3 regions of the Bacillus sp. CPT56D-587-MTF genome follow, and region 2 is predicted to be linked to each of the others. Evidence: predicted binding sites of a transcription regulator. Region 2 holds the regulator's gene; each other region holds the start of a gene.
What was found. The regulator NrdR, encoded in region 2, represses ribonucleotide reductase genes. The targets are predictions, from matches to a motif close to AACACNATATATNGTGTT.

Region 1 (6,939 bases), 3.1 Mb from region 2:
ATTCCGAGCCGTATTTAGCACGCCTCCAAGCTCAGATTGATAAATTCGACTTCAAAGTAGAAGCTGTTGCCCTTGATGCTGGCTATTTTACAGGATATATCTGTAAGAAACTATCAGAACGGAATATATTTATGGTGATGGGGTATCGCCGATTTGGAAAACGGAATAAAGAAGTACCGAAAAGCCAATTTAAATATGTAGAAGAAATGAATGTTTTCGCTTGTCCGATGGGATGTATTCTAGAATATGTAACAACTGATCGTGAAGGATACCGTCAATACAAATCGAATCCAGAAGACTGCGCTGTTTGTCCGTTACGTGAGGTGTGCTTTTCAAAGAAACAAAAACAAAAAGTTATCACTCATCATGTGTGGGAGAAATATAAGGATATTGCTAGAAAAAACAAGCTAACAGCTACAGGGAAAAGGTTGTATAAAGTACGCTGTTCCACTATAGAGCGAAGCTTTGCAGACGCCAAAGAACTACATGGCTACCGCTATGCCCGGTTTCGAGGGCTGAAGTCTGTCCAAATGCAAGCTTATCTCACCGCAGCTTGTCAAAACATGAAAAAAATAGCCCTCCACCTGACCAAAAAGGGTCAGGTGGAGGGCTATTTTTTAAAATTCTATTATTTTATGTTGTTTTTATTCGCTAAAATCAAAAAAGATTCCAGAGTGTTGGGAACCCTAAAGGGTTTCCCAACACTCTGAAAAGCACACGATTTATATAAATCGTGTGCTTTCTTTTTAAGATACAGAAATTTTGACGTTTAATGGTTTTACGAGATGAGCATAAGGTTCGCCTACTAGCATAACAATTTCATCTTTTTTATAACCTAACTTTTCGTATAGTGAATAGGCGCGTGTGTTTTCTAAATTAACAAGTAAAGCGATTTTTTCATGCCCTTTTTCAGTTGCATAGATTTCGGCAGCTTCAATTAATTTAGAACCGATACCTTTTCCGCCGTGTGCACTTGAAACTGATAGTGTATCAATGTAATACTCATCAAGCTCAGCTTCTTTTTCTAACGTAATTGATTCATCTTTATGTAATTCTCTTAAGTGATGTACAATTGGTGCGTCAAGCTGTGTTGCTTCACTACCATGATAAGCGACAATAACTCCAACTGCACTCTCGTCTTGTTCATAGACAAAACAGTTTTCGTAGCTCAGACGGTTATTTTCTTTTGAGAACCATGTCTCAAGTCCTAGTAATACTTCTGCTTCATCTGTGCTACCTGTGATTTTTTCAGCAATTTCATGCAGAGCATTATACAATAAAGGAGCTATTGCCATTGCATCTGTCTTTTTTGCTTTCCGAATCATAGTATCCCTCCTAGTTCTATTTGTATATTGTAGCATAGTGGTATGGAACTTTGCATAATTGAATGCCGAAATGTTTGATATAGAGAAGTAGCTATGTTAGTATATGATATTTAGTGGACATATAGTAAAACGATATTGTTTGCGAAATAACGAAAATAAAATCATGGCATAACAACGAGATAAAGTGAAACGTTAATCAGTAAGATTTTTTGTTCATTCCACGACTGATTAGTAGTCAACACCAATCGCACTACCTGCAAATAGCGGGATAAATTTACAGTTGTTGACCTATAGAATATACGATAAAATAAAATATTGCAGAGAGGTGAAATACATGGATAAAGAATTAGCAAATACAATTTTAGATCAGCTAAAAAATGGTGAAATAAAGGAGTATGTTGTTACGAAAGATGTATTTTATACGTTCAGAGAAGTTGTTGTAAATAGAGAAGACTTTAAGCATTTCATTGGTAACGCACAGCGAGGCGGGCAAGTGATTTATACATATTCAGAAACGCCACGTTCATAAAGAGGAATTTTGATCAGCAGGGCATCTCTCACTGATTAGTAGCCTTTCACCAATCGGACGTTTAATGCGGGATAAATAAAAGATAAAGGAGAGGGGAATTATGGGCGATTTTAAACAAGGCATTTTACCACATTGGGATTATATGTGGAAAGATAGAGCCGGCAATCGATTTATGGGAATGGTTATGTATCCAGAGAAACGAAAATGTTCAGCAAAAATGCTTCGGAAAATAAAAAGAGCATATGAAGAAGCAGTAGAAATTAAAGTAACTGTACAAGTTCGACATACATATCAGTACGTAGAAGGAATGATTGTATACTTTGATGAAGAGGCTCCGGTATGTACAATGATTGATAAAGATGAAAATCCGCATCATATATTTGTAAAAGATATTTTGCGCATTGAGCACTCTGAATAAACTTTTCATAAATAAATTGAAGTTCCATAATAATAATCTTTTTCTATAATAGTTATCTTTTAGTATGTAACGAGAAACGAAAGTATATGTATAATATATTTAATAAGGTAAATTTGATAAATGTAATCGTTTTTTAGAGCAGATTATAGTTTCATATCTGTTCTTTTTTGCGTGATGCTGGAGAAATATATTTCTTCAGCATCTACCGTTTTATGACAAAATATATTGTTAACTTTTTTAAAAATAAGGTTAAATTCGTTGACAACTTTTTTGAAAAGCACTTTATTGACATGAGTTTTAGAATGTTGTTTCATAGTCATTGTATTGAAAAAAAACGGCTATCATGTCGAAAAGTAAAAGTTAAAAAAAGAAAGAATTTATACATATATCTTGTGTCTTATTTTGAAACGTAATACAATATATAGAGAAATCAAGAACAACATATAGAGAATATAGATTTGAGAGGGAGGGTCGGAAATGTTAGTTGCATATGATTCTATGACAGGAAACGTGAAGCGTTTCATTCACAAATTAAATATGCCGGCCGTTCAAATTGATGAAGATCTAGTAATAGATGAAGACTTTATTCTTATTACGTATACAACAGGTTTTGGCAATGTACCAGAACGTGTTTTAGACTTTTTAGAGCGCAATAATGAAAAATTAAAAGGCGTATCTGCAAGCGGCAATCGTAACTGGGGAGACATGTTCGGTGCAAGTGCTGACAAGATTTCTACTAAATATGAAGTGCCTATTGTATCAAAATTTGAGTTATCTGGAACAAATAACGATGTAGAATATTTTAAGGAAAGGGTGCGGGAGATTGCGACACATTGAACTGAATAATGAAATCACGCAAATGCAGGACGGTTTTTATCAGCTTCATAAAGATAAAGAGGCATTAGAAGTCTTTATGGAAGAAGCTAGAGAGAATACCGTTCCTTTTAATAGCGTGGCAGAGCGAATGGAGTATATGAAAGAACATGATTACTATTACAACGTTCTGGACGAGTATAGCTTGGAGGAAGTAGAGGAAGTATATAACATCGCTTATGGTGAAAACTTCGAGTTCCAATCTTATATGGCAGCATCTAAGTTCTACAAAGATTATGCGTTAAAAACGAATGATCAAAAACAATACTTAGAAAGCTATGAAGATCGTGTAGCAATTGTTTCATTATACTTAGGACGCGGTGATGTTTCGAAGGCAAGACAATTCGCAAGCATGATTGTAAAACAAAACTACCAACCAGCGACACCAACCTTTTTAAATGCGGGAAGAAGCAGAAGAGGAGAAATGGTGTCTTGTTTCTTGTTAGAGATGGACGATAGCTTAAATTCGATCGGCTTTAACATTAATACTGCGATGCAATTATCGAAAATCGGCGGGGGAGTAGCTTTAAACTTATCTAAGCTACGCGCACGCGGTGAGCAAATTAAAGGTATCGACAACGCTGCAAGTGGCGTAGTACCTGTTATGAAATTGCTTGAAGATTCGTTTTCATATGCGAATCAGCTTGGCCAACGAAAAGGTGCCGGTGCAGTATATTTAAACATTTTCCATTGGGATATTATTGAATTCCTTGATACAAAAAAAATAAATGCCGATGAGAAGAGCCGTATTCAGTCTCTATCAATCGGAATTATCGTTCCAAGTAAGTTCTTTGAGCTTGCTGAGAAAAACGAACCTTTCCATGTTTTCGCGCCTTACACGGTGTATAAAGAATACGGAAAGCATTTAGATGACATTGATATCGATGAAATGTACGATGAATTAATGAGCAATCCGAAAGTGAAGAAGAAGCCACTAGATATTAGTGCACGTGATATGCTTATTAAAATCGCTATGATTCAGCTTGAGTCTGGTTACCCATACTTAATGTTTAAATCAAATGCAAATAATCAACATCCATTGAAGGATATTGGAACTGTGAAGATGTCGAACTTATGTACAGAAATCTTCCAGCTTCAAGAAACTTCAGAAATAAATGATTACGGTACAGATGACATTATCCGTCGTGATATTAACTGTAACTTAGGATCGTTAAATATCGTAAACGTAATGGAAAATAAAGAAATTCGTGAAGCAGTTCATGCGGGAATGGAAGCTTTAACAGCTGTTTCTGATATGACGATTATTCCGAATGCACCAACTGTGAAAAAAGCAAATGACGAGCTTCATTCAGTTGGACTTGGAGCAATGAACTTACACGGATATTTAGCAAAAAATAAAATCGCTTATGAAAGTGCAGAAGCGAAAGAATTCGCTCGTACATTCTTTATGATGTTAAATTACTACTCTATTGAGAAAAGTATGGAAATCGCTACAGAAAAAGGCGAGACATTTAAGGACTTCGATAAATCTGATTATGCGAATGGCACATACTTCGAAAAGTATGAAACGACAGATTACAGCCCAGTAACTGAAAAAGTTCAGCAACTATTTGAAGGAATTCATATTCCAACAAAAGAAGATTGGACAAGTTTAAAAGAGCAAGTGCAGAAGAATGGTTTATACAACTCATATCGTCTTGCCATTGCTCCAACACAATCAATCAGTTACGTTCAAAATGCAACTTCAAGCGTAATGCCGATCGTAAGTCAAATCGAATCAAGAACATATGCGAATGCGACAACATATTATCCAATGCCGTATTTATCAAAAGATACGTTCTGGTACTATAAATCTTCTTACGATATGAATCAGTTTAAATTAATTGATTTAATCGCAGAAATTCAAGAACATATTGACCAAGGAATTAGTACAATTCTTTACGTTAATAGTGATATTTCAACACGTGAATTAGCACGTTACTACATCTATGCACATAAAAAAGGCTTAAAGAGTCTGTATTATACGAGAACACGTAAATTAAGCGTGGAAGAGTGTGTGGCTTGTACCGTTTAATATAAAAAGTGAGACATGATGAGCAGGGTTTTCTGAACCCTGCTCATGCTTAGTTATCATATTTAGAGAAGGGGCGATTTAATGCGTGCGGTAAACTGGAACAAAAAAGAAGATGATTTTAGTTTAATGTTTTGGAAGCAAAACATCGCTCAGTTTTGGACAGAAGAAGAAATTGCGGTTTCGTCTGACAAAAATACTTGGGTGCAATTATCGAAAGAAGAGCAAATTGCTTATAAGCGTGTATTAGGTGGTTTAACACTTTTAGATACGAAACAAGGTGGCGAAGGAATGCCACTTGTACTGGTTCATCTTGAAAATTTACAAGCGAAAAGTGTATTAGCTTTCATGGGAGCTATGGAAGAAGTACATGCGAAAAGTTATAGTCACATTTTCACAACATTAGCTACAGAAGAAGAGATTGATGATATTTTTGACTGGGTAGACAATCATCCGTTACTTGAGAAAAAAGCTGGTATTATTACTAGTTACTATCGTCGTTTATTAAAGCCTGAAGTAACAAAAAAAGAGTTATACATGGCAATGGTAGCAAGTGTGTTCTTAGAAAGTTACTTATTCTATAGCGGATTCTTCTATCCACTTTACTTAGCTGGTCAAGGAAAACTAACAGCAAGTGGTGAGATTATCAACTTGATAATTCGTGATGAGTCAATTCACGGCGTATTCGTCGGTATTTTAGCACAACAAATCTTCGCAGAACTTTCTGCAGAAGAGCAACAAGAAGTGCAAAAAGAAACACAAGAGTTATTAATGGAACTATATGAAATTGAAATGGCCTATACAGAAGAAATTTACACTTCTATCGGTCTTGTAGAAGATGTAAATCGTTTCGTTCGTTACAATGCGAATAAAGGGCTTATGAACTTAGGACTTGAGCCGAAGTTTGAAGAAGAAGAAATTAACCCAATCGTTTTAAATGGTTTACGTACAGATACGAAAAACCATGATTTCTTCTCTGTAAAAGGAAATGGTTACGTAAAAGCAACGAACGTTGAAAAGTTAGCTGACGATGACTTCGTGTTTAACTTTTAATATAGGATTATAAAGAAAAACTGTCTTATTCATTGATAAGACAGTTTTTCTTTATAATTTTGTTTACATAACACTATTATTTTTGTATAGCGATTTATATTTGGGAAGTTCTATTCGTTTAACGGATAGAACTTTTTTGTAATTAAATGGGTATTTACAAACTTTTTGTATCGGTGTATTATTTAACTAGTACACTGATACAAAAGGAGGGAAGAAATGAAAATAGAGTTTTCTCCAAATACACCAATTTACATTCAGGTAATGGAATACATAAAAAAAGAGATCGTAACAGGACATTTATTACCTGGTGATAAAATTCCCTCTGTCCGTGAATTAGCGAGTGAATTACAAGTGAATCCAAATACGATTCAGCGTACATTTCAAGAGCTAGAACGGGATGGAGTTGTTGTCACACGTAGAGGAATGGGACGGTATGTAACGAATGAAGGGGAGAAAATTATGGAGCTGCGAAAAGAGATGGCGAAAGAATTACTTCATTCTTTTATAGATGGAATGGACAATTTAGGTTTTTCAGAAGAAGAAATTCTTACAATTCTTCGTTCTTCATTACATGATAAGAGGGAGGAGAGCCAATGACAGAGCTATTGAAAATAGAAAACTTATGGAAGAGATACGGATTAAAAGCAGTGATCCGTGAATTAAACATAGAGATTACGGAAGGGAAAATCGTTGGGCTTGTTGGAGATAA
Region 2 (6,939 bases):
AGATCGTTAATTAAATCTAATTTTAACTCATCGCCGATTTCTTCAAAGCGACGAATTGCTTCTGCACGTGGTACTTCATGACGAACGATTTCTAAGTTCTCGTTCACGATTTTTTGCATTTCTTTTTCGATTTTCTTGAAGTCTTCAACTGTAATTGCTTCTTCCATATCAATATCGTAGTAGAAGCCATTTTCAATTACTGGACCAATGCCGAGCTCAACCTTAACATCTTTATATAAACGTTTTAACGCTTGTGCTAAAAGGTGGGCTGTTGAATGGCGTAAAATATATAGGCCATCTTCAGAATCTAATGTAATGATAGAAACTGCACCATCTTCTTCGATTGGTGTAACAAGATCGATCATCTCATCGTTTAATTTTCCAGCTACAGCTTTTTTCTTTAAGCCTGGGCTAATAGAAGCTGCGATTTCTTCAGTTGTTACGCCTTTTGGAAACTCCTTCACAGCTCCATCAGGGAAAGTAATTTTAACTACATCTGCCATCACTGGTCACTCCTCTTTTTCTCAAAATAAAAAACACTCATCCCGTAAAAAGGGACGAGTGTTGAATTCGTGGTTCCACCCTTGTTCCAATTAACATAATTGTTAATTGCTCAAGTTCAACATAACGGTGTTGTCCGTTAGCAATTACTAGAAAAACCGTTCACTGCTAAAGTTTAGAGGTGGTAAGTAATAATCCCGTACTAGGAAGCTCGCACCCTAAGGCTTCCCTCTCTGAAAATCGTAGAAAACTACTCATGTCCTCATCATGACATTTCAATATATTTCATTTATGTAGGTAATTATATGCTCAAAAACTTAGAAAATCAAGGGCGTTACCTTTATTTTTTAAATTTTTCACATTGCGCTCAAAATCATGTAATCCATGTAATTGGACCCGTTCTTGGAACACATTTCGCAAAGTAATAATCATATTATGGTCTTGTTCTTTCGTATATAAATAAATCTTTTTAGGCGAAATAGAAAGAAGCGGCGCAATTACTTTCGTATCAATATATACATCATTTTGCTTTAATAATTCCTCATCTATATATTGGACCAACTTCTCCTGTTTTAAACGTCTACCTTTATCATCATAAAAGATAAAGCTTTCATCAAAAATAAGATGCACGCAAGACAAACGTGATTTACGGCTACTTACTTGTTGCCGAAGCGTCTCAATGAACATTTGGTATTCTTGCTCCATCTTATATTCATCAATTGCCACTTCCGCAAGTTTAGCCACCATTTCCCTATATGTACGAAGACGAAAACGGATATATGATGAAAACGAGAATGAGAGCGGATCACAAAGCCAATTATTTAAAGAAGACTTAATATATGACTCAAATGCGTTACGCGTTAAATCCTGAGCTACACCTTTTCTTCTTCCCTTTAAAATCTCATGTGCCATGTGCAATATTTGATGACACTCTTCTTGTTCTTCATAAAAAAACTTTTCTTTTAAAATCGTATAAATCCACTCATTTTGTTTCACATTCACAATGAAATACACCATTACTGGCAATAAGATTTTTTCAATATAATTCGATTCACGTACTGGTATGTGAATCACCACTTTTTGTTCCTGTAAATACACACTCGTTTCCTTATATAACACTTCCGCTCTTTTCAGCAATTGTCTATATACGTGCATAGCATCATTTTTTTCTTCGAAGCAAATTTCAATCACTTTTGTCCCCCCTTTTATCCCCGCTCTAAAGGACTGTATCTATACGTTACAAATCCTATAAGAGTCCGTCCCGCGTGAATTTCACTCTTAGTAGAATCACATTTCCTATCGTTAGAAAATCCACTCAATATGGCTTGCTAATTTTATATATATTAAGGGAGGGAGAAAAAAATGATACAAGCTACTATGAATTTTTATTGTATACTTTACTTATCAATAAAAGGGGGTATCTGAATGTTTGAATATAAATTCGTAAAAGTCGAATTACATTGGGGGTTCACTCGCTCAAAACCAGCTGAAGACTACCAAGAAATTATTCAAGAACATGCTAGAGATGGCTGGAGGTTCGTACAGATTGTTGCCCCTACGTTTGGCAGTTCTGGACAACCTGAATATTTCGACCTCATATTTGAAAAGAAAATATCACTATAATACAAAAGAGCAAGCTTCTCAGCTTGCTCTTTTACTTATGACGACGGTTTTTCCCACCAATCGGAATTGGTTTCGCTAAATATTTAATTCGTTCCATAATACGTGCTGCCTTCATTTCTTCAGCCTCGCCACGCTGCGTATACGTTAAATGGTGTTCCAGTTGTTTAAAATCAAAATTAGACGTAAAGAACGTCGGTAAGTTTTCTAACATACGGAATTGTAAGATTGCACCGAGTACATCGTCACGGACAAAGCTTGACATCGCTTCTGCCCCGATATCATCTAACATTAAAACTTGTACGCGTTTAACCGCATCAATCTTCTCACCAATCGAATTATCTTGAATTGAACTTTTAATTTCACGTAAAAATTCCGGGAAGTATACGAGCATCGAACTTATTTTCTTTCGAGCAAGCTCGTTCGCTATTGCTCCTAACAAATACGTTTTTCCTACACCAAATTTACCGTACAAATATAAACCTTGTGCTTTTTTACCTGGTTCATATGTACTTAAAAATTCATTCGCTGCACCAATCGCATCGATACGTGCATTTAAATCAGAAGGATCTAAGTTTTCCATAGTTGCCTGTAAAATATCCGTTGGCATATATACACTTTGAACAAGTTTTTCATATTTCTTTCTCTCGTCATGCGCTACTTTTCTAACGCAGCGATCGTATTGAATATCAATCATCTTCCCTTGAATAACAAGCTTTGGCTCGTACCCTTGTAGCATATTTTTACATGAGCCTAAATCCGGACAATCCACGCAACCTACACTTTGTCCAATATATTCATATAACTTCACAAGACTGCGCTCAATCATAGAAGTCGTTACTTCACCCTTATGTTCATCTATAAATTCTTTCACACGCGGATGCGCCATTACTTCTGCCTTTAATACTTCATATCTATTTTTAAAGTTTTCATTTTCCATTAATTTTGCAAATGAATTTTGAATATGCTCCATTTTCTCACCTCAAAGAGCGTTCATTCTCTTCTATTAATCACGCTTATATTTTTTTAACACTTCTTCTAGTCGTTTTCGTTCATCTTCTAGCGTACTTGCATCTTTTTCTACACTTACATCTTTCTTCACTGTTTCTTTCTCTTGTTCTTTCGGCTCTTCTTCCTTAAGCCAATCTGGCACCATTTCTTTCCGCACCGTTTTCTTCGCCGTACGGCCTTTTTTCTTCGTCTCAGCCCACTCTTGATATTGACGGTTCTCTTCTTTCGCTAACGCCATCGCGTCCGCTACTGTACCGACCTTTTTACGTGCCCAATGCCCAGCAATCTTCTCGACATACGTTTTCGCAAGTTTCATATCTGAGCGTAGCATAACGTAATAAATAAGTACATTCACAACTCCTGGTGTCAATTTTTGATTAATCATGACATCTTCAACGATCTGCAAGTCCGCTTTCGTTGCCTCTGCACCACCAGAAATCTCTTTCAATAGTTGTTTTGGTGAGATTTCCTCTAGCTGCTTTATTAGCATCTCCTCTTGCGATGAAGGCTCTTTCTCTTTCATCGTACGTGCAGCATGAGGCTGTACTCTTTCACTTAATACCGGTAATGCTTGACCATTTTCAAATTGATACCAATCGCGCGCTCCTTTTCTAAGCCTTTCCATATCAATTGTTTGCATCTCTGTCACTGCACCAAGAACGATATTTTGCATCGATAACACATCTACACCATACACGTAAGCAAGTGTTATAACGCAGTCTCTCACTTGATCTGTAATCGCCTTTTTAGGAACAAGAGCGGACAATCCATCTACAAATAAAGAGAAATCAAAGAAATCATTCCAAACTTTCGGAGCGTCTCCCTTCTCGTTACTTGGCATAGTTGTCGTTTTTGGAATACGAAGGTCTTCTTGCGCATGCTCAAGTTGTCCTGGATTAAACGAACCAAACACATCATTGAAAGAACGCGTAACATTTTCATAAGAAGCAAAATCAAATTCTTCTTCTAAGAAATATTGCTTTACTTGATTATATTTTGTCCTGCTCAATCGATTGTATAAAAAGATACTTAAAACAATATCATCAAAAAACTGCTTCGGAGATAAAGGTGGTTGCAACTCATATATGAACATTCGAATATCTTTTTCTTTCTTAATATATACCTTCAAAAGCCCAATTGCCTCTAACTTTACTCGTTCCTCATATACTTCAGGAAGTTGCATTTGCATAGTCACCATAAGGGAATGATGCGTATTCTCTTTTCCAAATACACGATCTTGCTCAAGCTCTCCCCATAGTGTCATGTATAAGCTAAAAGCTCTACTACCTATTAACGGCTGATACAACATCGTTAACACTTTTCGGTCGTAATTGTGCAGTAGTCCTTTCGCACTTACTTTATAACGATCAATCGGCAATAGCTCCATCCATGACTGTTTTTCCATTCTTGCTTTTCCTTTCTCTCATCCAATCTATCCTCTACTTCATTCGTTCTATCTTCATTATATAAATTCTTAGTGAAAAAGAGCTATTAGCTTGCGCTTCTAGCTCTCTTATCCTATTACTTACGGTATGTAAAGAGAATAAAATACAACTTCTACTCTCTTTCTTTTTGCAGTATATCTTTTAATTCTTCAATAAATACATTTAAATCTTTAAATTGACGATATACAGAAGCAAAACGTACGTAAGCAACATCATCAATATCGCGAAGTTCTTCCATAACAATTTCACCAATCATATCACTTTTCACTTCTGATATACCTAAATTACGCAGTTCACGTTCCACGCTTTGTGTTACTTCTTCTAATTGTCTTAAAGATACTGGTCTTTTTTCACACGCTTTAATTAAACCGCGTAAAATCTTTTCTTTATTAAACTCTTCTCGTGTGCCTTCTTTTTTTACAACGATAAGAGGTGACTCTTCTACCCTTTCAAAGGTCGTAAAGCGACTTAAGCAGCTTTCACACTCTCTCCTTCTTCGAATAGAGCGCCCCTCGTCTACCGGACGCGAATCTAACACTCTTGTACCATTATGAGAACAGGATGGACAACGCAATTCATTCACTCCTTTACACTATACTCTTTATTTTTCTCTACTCACTTCACCTAAAATATATATACAATATTATATAACTCATTCTAACTCTCTTACCACTTTAAGTTCCAGCGCATCACTTTATCATCTCATCCTTAAAAATAAGATGGTATATAGGGCACTACCTCATTTGCAAGAATCCAATTTATTCAACTAACGAGTACGTTATATTTTCCCTTTTTTATAAACTAAAAAAGAGGTGCATTATACACCTCTTTACATTTTAAATCAATTATGTTCTTTTTTAAAGAGCTTTTGTTTCTCTCTGCTTAATTTCGAAGCTACCAGTGCCTCGAGGAAGCTCGATGCTCTCACGCGTTTTCGCGTTTAAACCTTCTGCAATATATTCTGCAGCAACATTTGGATCAATACGATCCCCACAAGTATAAACATCAATACTTGCGTAACCGTGCTCCGGAAAGCTATGAATTGTTAAATGTGATTCTGAGATAATTACTACTCCACTTACACCTTGTGGTGCAAATTTATGGAAAGCAACCTCACGCACTTCAGCACCAGCTCTTAGTGCTGCATCCACAAATAATTGTTCAATATACGGCATGTCATTAAGCTTGTCGAAATCGCAATCCCAAAGTTCAGCGATCACGTGACGACCCATCGTATCCATAGTATCCATTCTACAGTTCCCCCTTGTAAATTTATTCTAACTGTTCGAATTGAAAACTAATTTGCAATTTGGCTTGCTCCACTACCACGGGGGAAAGTTAGTCCAGAGAGGTCCTAACCCTTTAAGTAGTGACTACGTACCTCAGCTCTTAAGTTTACGAGTGTTAGTATACTTTGTTTATTTTCATTTTGCAACAACAGTTTTTTCGATTTTCTGTCATATTTTCCTCTTTACTTTTCCCTAAAAAAATAAACGATTCACAAATGCAGTAATCACAACGTTTCGTGGTATGTCCACTTTTTAAAATATACTTATATAATTTTTTTCCTTTTCAGAAAAAATTAAAAAAAGAGGGCAAATATCGCCTTGCCCTCTCCTCCCTTATTCACTTAAATGTGTTGCACATTTTCTTGTTTCGCTAACTCTTCAACAACTAACGTTACAAGATCTACAACACGACGAGAGTAACCCCACTCGTTATCATACCAAGCAAGTACTTTCACTTTACGATCACCCATTACCATTGTAGATAAACCATCGATAATAGCTGAGTGTGTATTTGTATTAAAGTCGATAGATACTAAAGGCTCTTCGCTGAATTCTACAATACCTTTTAACGCACCGTTTGCAACAGTTTTGAATGCATCGTTAATAGCTTCAACTGTCACATCGCGTTTTACATCTACTACTAAATCAACAAGAGACACGTTTGGTGTTGGTACACGAAGTGCCATACCATGAAGTTTTCCGTTTAAATGTGGAAGAACTTTTGCTAGCGCTTTCGCAGCACCTGTCGTTGTCGGAATGATTGATTGTCCGCAAGCACGTGCTCTTCTTAAATCTTTATGTGGGTTATCAATATTTTTTTGGTCATTTGTATAAGCGTGAACTGTCGTCATTAAACCGTTTTCAATTCCAAACTGCTCATCTAACACCTTCACAACAGGCGCTAAACAATTTGTTGTACAAGATGCATTTGAAATAACAGTATGTTTTGTAATATCTAATTGGTCTTCGTTCACACCAACTACAATTGTTACATCTTCATTTTTACCAGGCGCTGTTAAAATAACTTTTTTCGCTCCAGCTTCAACGTGAAGAATTGCTTTTTCTTTCGAATT
Region 3 (6,939 bases), 1.0 Mb from region 2:
CTTTAAATCTATACTATTTTGTCATCGCATGTTCTACTTTAATACAACGATCCATTATTACAGTATAGTCTTTTTCTTTTAAAAGTTTATATGTATCCTCATCTTGTACTCCTAATTGTGCCCAAAAAACATCTGCATCAATCTCTACAAATTCTTTTGCAACATCCATTAAAAACTCTGAGCGACGAAATACATTTACAATGTCAACGTGTTCCTTAATATCCTTTAGTGAAGAAACTGCCTTTTCTCCGAGCACCTCATCTACTGTTGGATTAACTGGAATAATGCGGTATCCAGCATCTTGCATTGCTTTTGAAACCATATACGATGTACGTTCTGGCTTATCTGATAATCCAACAACCGCAATTGTTTTGCTTTTCTTTAACACTTCACCAATTTCCGTACGAGTTGGGTTTTCAATTGTCATAATTAGTCCCTCCTATTCCTTTAGTATAGCCGATAAAGAAAGTCTCTTTCAATATGAAAGAGACTTTCTTTTATTTCGATTATTGATTCTTTGTAGCTGAATTATCTGCTAAAGTAGCCGATTTCGTCATTTTTTGACCGTTACGGTAGAATGTAACTTCTACTTTCTCGCCTACTTTTTTCTTTTCATATAAATATTTACGGAATTGAAGAGCATTCTCTACTTTTTGATTATCTAATGCTACTACAATATCATATTGCTCTAAACCAGCTTTTTCAGCTGGTGATATTGGGTAAATTTTACCTAATACAACGCCGTTTGTTACTTCTTTCGGTACTTTCAATTGATTGACTGCATAAGCTTGCACATCTTCTAGTGAAACAACACCTACTCCAAGAGCTGGACGTTTTACTACTCCATCTTTTTCAAGAGATTCAATAACTGGTTTTGCGATGTTAATTGGAATAGCAAATCCAATTCCTTCAACTTCTTGTTGTGCAATTTTACTTGAATTAATCCCAATTATTTCACCATTTTGGTTAAATAATGCACCACCACTATTACCTGGATTAATCGCTGCATCCGTTTGAATAACTTGTGCTTGCCAATCTGGTCGTTTATCCCCATCAATATCAACCGGAATTTCGCGTTCTTTACTACTGATTATACCTTCCGTTACACTTCCATCAAATCCAAGTGGATTACCGATTGCAATGGCTTTTTCACCCGCACGAAGTTTACTTGAATCACCTAAAGTGGCAACTTTATTTACATTAGATCCATCAATTTCAACAACCGCTAAGTCTAACCAAGGGTCCTTACCAACTAATTTCGCATCAACTTGCTTTCCGTCGCTCAGCTTCACAGCAAGTTTATTTGCTCCATCTACTACGTGGTTGTTTGTTACAATATATGCTTTATTTCCTGCTTTTTTATAAATAACACCTGATCCTGAACCGGCTTGTTGTTCTTGACCTGTCGGTTGCATTGCAAATGGATCAACACTTTGTTGCATATTAATAACACCTACAACAACATCTTTCGCCCCTTCAATCATACCAGGTAAATCAGTTTCATTTTTCGCTTTATTTACAACAGGAACTACAGTACCTTCTACTTTTGAATCCGAACTAAATGATGATACTGGCGCTCCATTATTTTGAGCCCATGGCATATATGGTGCTGCAAAACTAATCGAAACCGCTCCGACTACAGCTCCCACTAAACCTGTGAAGAAATAGCCTTTTTTACTACCTGATTTTCTCACTTCTCTCGTTTCACTATGCTCTTCATTTAAATTTGGTCCGTCGTAATATCCCATGTTTTATTTCCCCTCTCTGGTGAATTCGTATTTTCAGTATAGTCACGTTTTGTGTCCTTCTTGTGAACTCATCGTGAAATCCAATTAAAAAAATACACTTATCTAACATTGTAGACAAAAAAAGTATTTTTTGTACATTTTACCTTCAAAAGAGAGTATAAAATTACCATTTCCCTAGGCTAAATTACACAAATCGTTCTAGATTATTCTTCAAATTTATAACCAACTCGAATAACAGTACCGATATGCTTCGCTTTATCTCCTAGCTTATTTCGAAGTTTTTTAATATGGGTATCAACCGTTCGGTCATCACCGTAATAGTCATATCCCCATAACTGGTCTAATAAATGTTGACGTGATAACACAATTCCTTTGTTCTCCATTAAATACACAAGAAGTTCAAATTCTTTATGTGTCAATATAATTTCTTCTCCATCTACTAAAACAGTTCTAGATAGACGATTCACTTCTATTCCAGCTAAAGACATAGCATTTTCTTCCGCTACTCCTACCGCACCCTCCGCACGTTTCAATAACGTCTTTGCACGAGCTACTAATACTTTCGGGCTAAATGGTTTCGTTACATACTCGTCTGCACCTAATTCGAAACCTAGCAATGTATCATCCTCATCCGAACGCGCTGTCAACATAATAATTGGTACTGCTGATTCTTTTCTAATTCTTCTACAAACAGACCATCCATCTATTTCCGGTAACATAATATCTAACATAATTAAATCAATTTCATGCTCTGCAAATAACTCTAGCGCTTTTTTTCCATCTTCTGCTTCGATTACTTCAAAGCCTTCATTACGAAAATAATCACTAACAATTTCACGTAATCTTCTTTCATCTTCAACAAGCAATACCGTTTTGTTCATATAATCTATCCCGCCTTTTTACTCTTTCAATCGAATAATACGTTGATTGGAGCTTCCGCGAAATGGAAGTGTTAAATCTTTTTCCTCAATTTCAAACCTTCCATCGACTAAAACATCCCCATAATGTAACAACTCTATCATATCATTATTTTGAGAACTCTGTATCTCTTCTAACGTATAACCTGTATACATCCATAGGTTTTTTTTCAAATCTTTCACGATTTTTGCTACCTTTTTCACTTCAGCAGCTTGAAAAAATGGATCTCCACCTGAAAATGTTACATCAGTTAATGGATTACTTGCAATCTCTTTCACAATTTCTTCTACTGTCATTTCCGTTCCGTTGCAAATATTCCACGATTTCGGATTGTGGCAACCAACGCAACGATGCGGACAGCCCGCAAAAAACACGACTGTCCGCAATCCTTCTCCATCTACTACACTATCATGAATAATATTCATCACTTTCATTTATGTTTCACCCGATCTATCTCTTCACTACGTTTCGCACTATTCCACTTTGACATATCTCCTACAAGATAGCCTGTTATACGGCGAATTCTTTCTATATTAGCCTCATCTTCATTCCCGCAACTTGGACATTCATTCCCAATAACCCCGTGATAACTACAGCACTTACAACGGTCAACAGGATGATTAATTGAACCGTATCCAACGCCATGTTCTGCCATGGCTTGTACAATTTGTTTTAATGCCTTTTTGTTATGCATTGCTGCTCCGTCTAGTTCAATATAAGTAATATGTCCCCCGTTACATAGAGCATGGAACGGACCTTCTAAACGAATTTTATTTATCGCTTGAATGTTATAATAAACTGGAATATGGAATGAATTCGTATAGTAATTATGGTTCGTTATGCCGCTAATCACGCCAAATTCTTTTCTATCTTTTTTCACAAACTTCCCTGATAATCCTTCTGCTGGAGTTGCAATTACTGAGAAATTCAGTTGATGTTCTTCTGTCGCTTTATCCATTCTATCTCTCATAAAGGAAATAATTTCATACCCAAGTTTCCATGATTCTTCATCTTCCCCATGATGCTTTCCTGTTAAAGCTACTAAACATTCCGCAAGACCGATAAAACCAATACTTAACGTCCCTTGTTTTAAAATCGAGGCTACGGAGTCTTCAGGCTGCAACGTTTCTCCACCACGCCATACACCTTGTGAATATAAAAACTGAAAATCTCTTGCTCGCTTCGTACATTGATACGCATATCTTTCTAATAGCTGCTTAATTCCTAAATCTAAATAATAGTTTAGCGCTTCAAAAAACGCTTCTTTTGAACCACTAATTAACGCTAATTTCACTAAATTAATAGACGTAAATGATAAATTCCCTCTACCAATCGCTGTTTCTTCTCCATGTATATTAGACATAACACGGGTACGACATCCCATGTAACATACTTCACTTTCTGGTCTTCCATCATAATGCACTGCATTAAACGGAGCATCTAAAAATGAAAAGTTAGGGAATAATCGCTCTGCGGTTGTCTCTAATGCTAATTCAAATAAATCGTAGTTCGGATCACTTTCTTCAAAATTCACACCTTTTTTCATCTTGAAAATTTGAATCGGAAAAATCGGTGTCTCTCCTTTACCAAGTCCAGCTTGTGTCGCTTTTAAAAGTTGTTTAATTAACATTCTTCCTTCTTTTGATGTATCTGTTCCATAATTAATAGAAATAAACGGTACTTGTCCTCCGCCCCTACTATGCATACTATTCGAATTATGAACGAAAGCCTCACACGCTTGATACGTATCATTTTCCGTTTCTTTCCATGCAAATTCTTCTATTTGTTCTTTCGTAAGCGGATATGATTGTAATCGTTTTTTATGTCTCTCAATTGTTTTTCGTACATAAGGTGCTAAATCAATATCAAAGAGTGCAAACGATTGACCACCATGCTGCATATTTTGATTCGCTTGAAAAATAATAGACGAAAGAGCCACTGCACTTTTAATGTCTTGCGGTTGTCTCATATGTCCATGTCCAGTATGAAAACCGTTAGCAAGCATTTGCGCTAACGGAATTTGTGAACAAGTCGTCGTTCCTGTTGCATAAAAATCTAAATCATGTGGATATAATATATTTTCATTTATCGCTTTTTTCACTTGATCTGACAATAAATTCTCAACAGCATAATATTTTGCACTCTCAGATGCGAACGTTCCCATTACGCCCATTGGAGAGCGGCCGTCTACATTTGCATTTTCTTGCATCAAATCTTGTTCATTGCCGTGGACTATTGTCTCAAACACTTTCATTAATTCTTCTCCACGTGTATTATTTTGTAACATTTATAACCCTCCACCAATATGTTGTTATCTTTTGATTAAAATGTTACTACATATAGTCTTACTGTTTCTGTGAGAAATGTAACATTACTGTGAAATTTTTTTCACGAAATAATGAATTTTTCATTTACAAAAAAGAAATGTGCTCTTTACAAATGTATGGTACAATATACGGGAAAAACTCTTTTTACCCTTTATCAACACATTTGAATAAAGGAGACTGAACTTATGGTTACTACATATCTTTTATTTATCGTTGCCTACTTACTTGGCTCGATTCCATTTGCACTAGTTGTTGGAAAAATCGGCTACGGAATCGATATTCGTGAGCACGGGAGCGGTAATCTAGGCGGAACAAACACATTCCGCACATTAGGGAAAAAAGCAGGTTTTACCGTTACAATTGCTGACATTTTAAAAGGGACATTAGCAACAAGTCTACCAATGATTTTCGGATTAGATATTCATCCACTATGGTTCGGGTTAGCGGCTGTTCTTGGACATGTCTATCCAATCTTCGCGAAATTCCGCGGTGGTAAAGCAGTTGCAACTTCTGCTGGGGTGCTATTATGCTATTCACCAGTTGTTTTTGCAATATTGGCTGTTGTATTTTTCACCCTTTTATTTACAACAAGATACGTATCACTTTCTTCTATGGTAACAGCAGTTGTTGCTGTTATTGCATCCATTGTTAGCGGGGATAAAATCTTCATTATTGCGATGTGTTTATTAACAGGTATGGTTATTTATAAACACCGTGCAAATATCGGACGAATTATAAATAAAACTGAACCAAAAGCAAACTTTTCAAAAAAGCAAAAATAAGATCGTAACCCACATAACGCAAAAAGAAAACGTGAAGCATATTAATAGCGTCTTTTTGCGTTATTTTTTATACTAAAGAAAAAGCAACATAATTTGGAGGAACTATACATGAATCTTTCCGTAACAAAAGAAGCAGCACAATGGTATAAAAATGAATTAAACTTACAATCAAATGAAACACTACGCTTTTTCGTACAATACGGTGGTTGCAGTACTGTGCAAAAAGGACTTTCTTTAGGTATTCGTAAAGATGATCCTGCACATCCTGCTGTTCAAATTCAAGAAGAAGGTATTAACTTCTTTATTGAAGGCGATGATGAATGGTTCTTCGATGGACATAATTTATCTGTTACACTTAACGAAGGTGACGACTTCCCACAATTTAATTATGAAAAATAAAAAAACGTGGCTTCTGCCACGCTTTTTTATTTTTTCTTAATTTCCTCATATTTCGCATACCACTCAGGATATAACTTTTTAAATGATACAGGGCGGAACCCTTCTTTTTTCGCACAAATATTCGTTGTACTTGCAGTAATACAAAGTTCACCATCACCATTATATATTTCATATCCATATACAACGCGAAGTGGGCTCACAGTATCTACCCATGTTTTTACGATTGCTTTTTCTCCGTAACGCATCGCTTTACGGTATGAAATTTGTAAATCTAACACAGGAGAAATAATTCCTTCTTTCTCCATTTCAACATATGAAAAACCTAAATCTTGTATAAGTTTCGTGCGACCTAACTCAAGCCACACTAAGTAGTTTGAATGGTAAACAACACCCATTTGATCTGTTTCCGCATAACGGATTTCAACTTCATGTTCTGCTACAAACATATGTATTCGCCTTCTTTCACTTCTGCTACCTTGCATACATTTAATCATAATACAGTGACATCAAAAATAAAATAAAAATAGTGAATCTTTTCCCGAAAGGAGCAAGCATATGATTCAAATTGTAACGGTTCGTAGTGGTGATAGCGTATATAGCTTGGCATCAAAATATGGATCAACACCTGACGAAATAGTAAAAGACAATGGATTAAATCCAGCTGAAACGCTCGTTGTTGGTCAGGCACTTATCGTTAATACGAAAGGGAATAATTATTATGTACAGCCTGGTGACAGCCTATATCGAATCTCTCAAACATATAAT

Region 1: the regulator NrdR is predicted to act here: its motif matches at 2,684-2,701, upstream of nrdI (class Ib ribonucleoside-diphosphate reductase assembly flavoprotein NrdI).
Region 3: the regulator NrdR is predicted to act here: its motif matches at 4,996-5,013, upstream of AC3WVZ_RS16520 (anaerobic ribonucleoside triphosphate reductase).

The regions. Positions count from the first base shown of each region.
Region 1 is NZ_JBYTEF010000001.1:1,071,794-1,078,732, forward strand. It holds one part of gene AC3WVZ_RS05595 (IS1182-like element ISBth7 family transposase) at 1-710, shown strand, start outside; gene AC3WVZ_RS05600 (GNAT family N-acetyltransferase) at 747-1,325, opposite strand; gene ykzS (protein YkzS) at 1,660-1,854, shown strand; gene AC3WVZ_RS05610 (hypothetical protein) at 1,955-2,272, shown strand; gene nrdI (class Ib ribonucleoside-diphosphate reductase assembly flavoprotein NrdI) at 2,750-3,109, shown strand; gene nrdE (class 1b ribonucleoside-diphosphate reductase subunit alpha) at 3,096-5,180, shown strand; gene nrdF (class 1b ribonucleoside-diphosphate reductase subunit beta) at 5,262-6,230, shown strand; gene AC3WVZ_RS05630 (GntR family transcriptional regulator) at 6,447-6,827, shown strand; gene AC3WVZ_RS05635 (ABC transporter ATP-binding protein) at 6,824-6,939, shown strand, end outside.
Region 2 is NZ_JBYTEF010000001.1:4,216,013-4,222,951, forward strand. It holds gene thrS (threonine--tRNA ligase) at 1-503, opposite strand, end outside; T-box leader at 551-779, opposite strand; gene ytxC (putative sporulation protein YtxC) at 811-1,692, opposite strand; gene AC3WVZ_RS21730 (DUF4177 domain-containing protein) at 1,927-2,124, shown strand; gene dnaI (primosomal protein DnaI) at 2,156-3,094, opposite strand; gene AC3WVZ_RS21740 (replication initiation and membrane attachment family protein) at 3,128-4,537, opposite strand; gene nrdR (transcriptional regulator NrdR) at 4,690-5,151, opposite strand; gene speD (adenosylmethionine decarboxylase) at 5,435-5,818, opposite strand; gene AC3WVZ_RS21755 (glyceraldehyde-3-phosphate dehydrogenase) at 6,208-6,939, opposite strand, start outside.
Region 3 is NZ_JBYTEF010000001.1:3,210,674-3,217,612, forward strand. It holds gene AC3WVZ_RS16500 (CoA-binding protein) at 14-427, opposite strand; gene AC3WVZ_RS16505 (S1C family serine protease) at 507-1,748, opposite strand; gene AC3WVZ_RS16510 (response regulator transcription factor) at 1,952-2,629, opposite strand; gene nrdG (anaerobic ribonucleoside-triphosphate reductase activating protein) at 2,648-3,100, opposite strand; gene AC3WVZ_RS16520 (anaerobic ribonucleoside triphosphate reductase) at 3,097-4,953, opposite strand; gene plsY (glycerol-3-phosphate 1-O-acyltransferase PlsY) at 5,179-5,775, shown strand; gene AC3WVZ_RS16530 (HesB/YadR/YfhF family protein) at 5,884-6,174, shown strand; gene AC3WVZ_RS16535 (acyl-CoA thioesterase) at 6,201-6,620, opposite strand; partial or broken gene AC3WVZ_RS16540 (glycoside hydrolase family 18 protein) at 6,730-6,939, shown strand, end outside.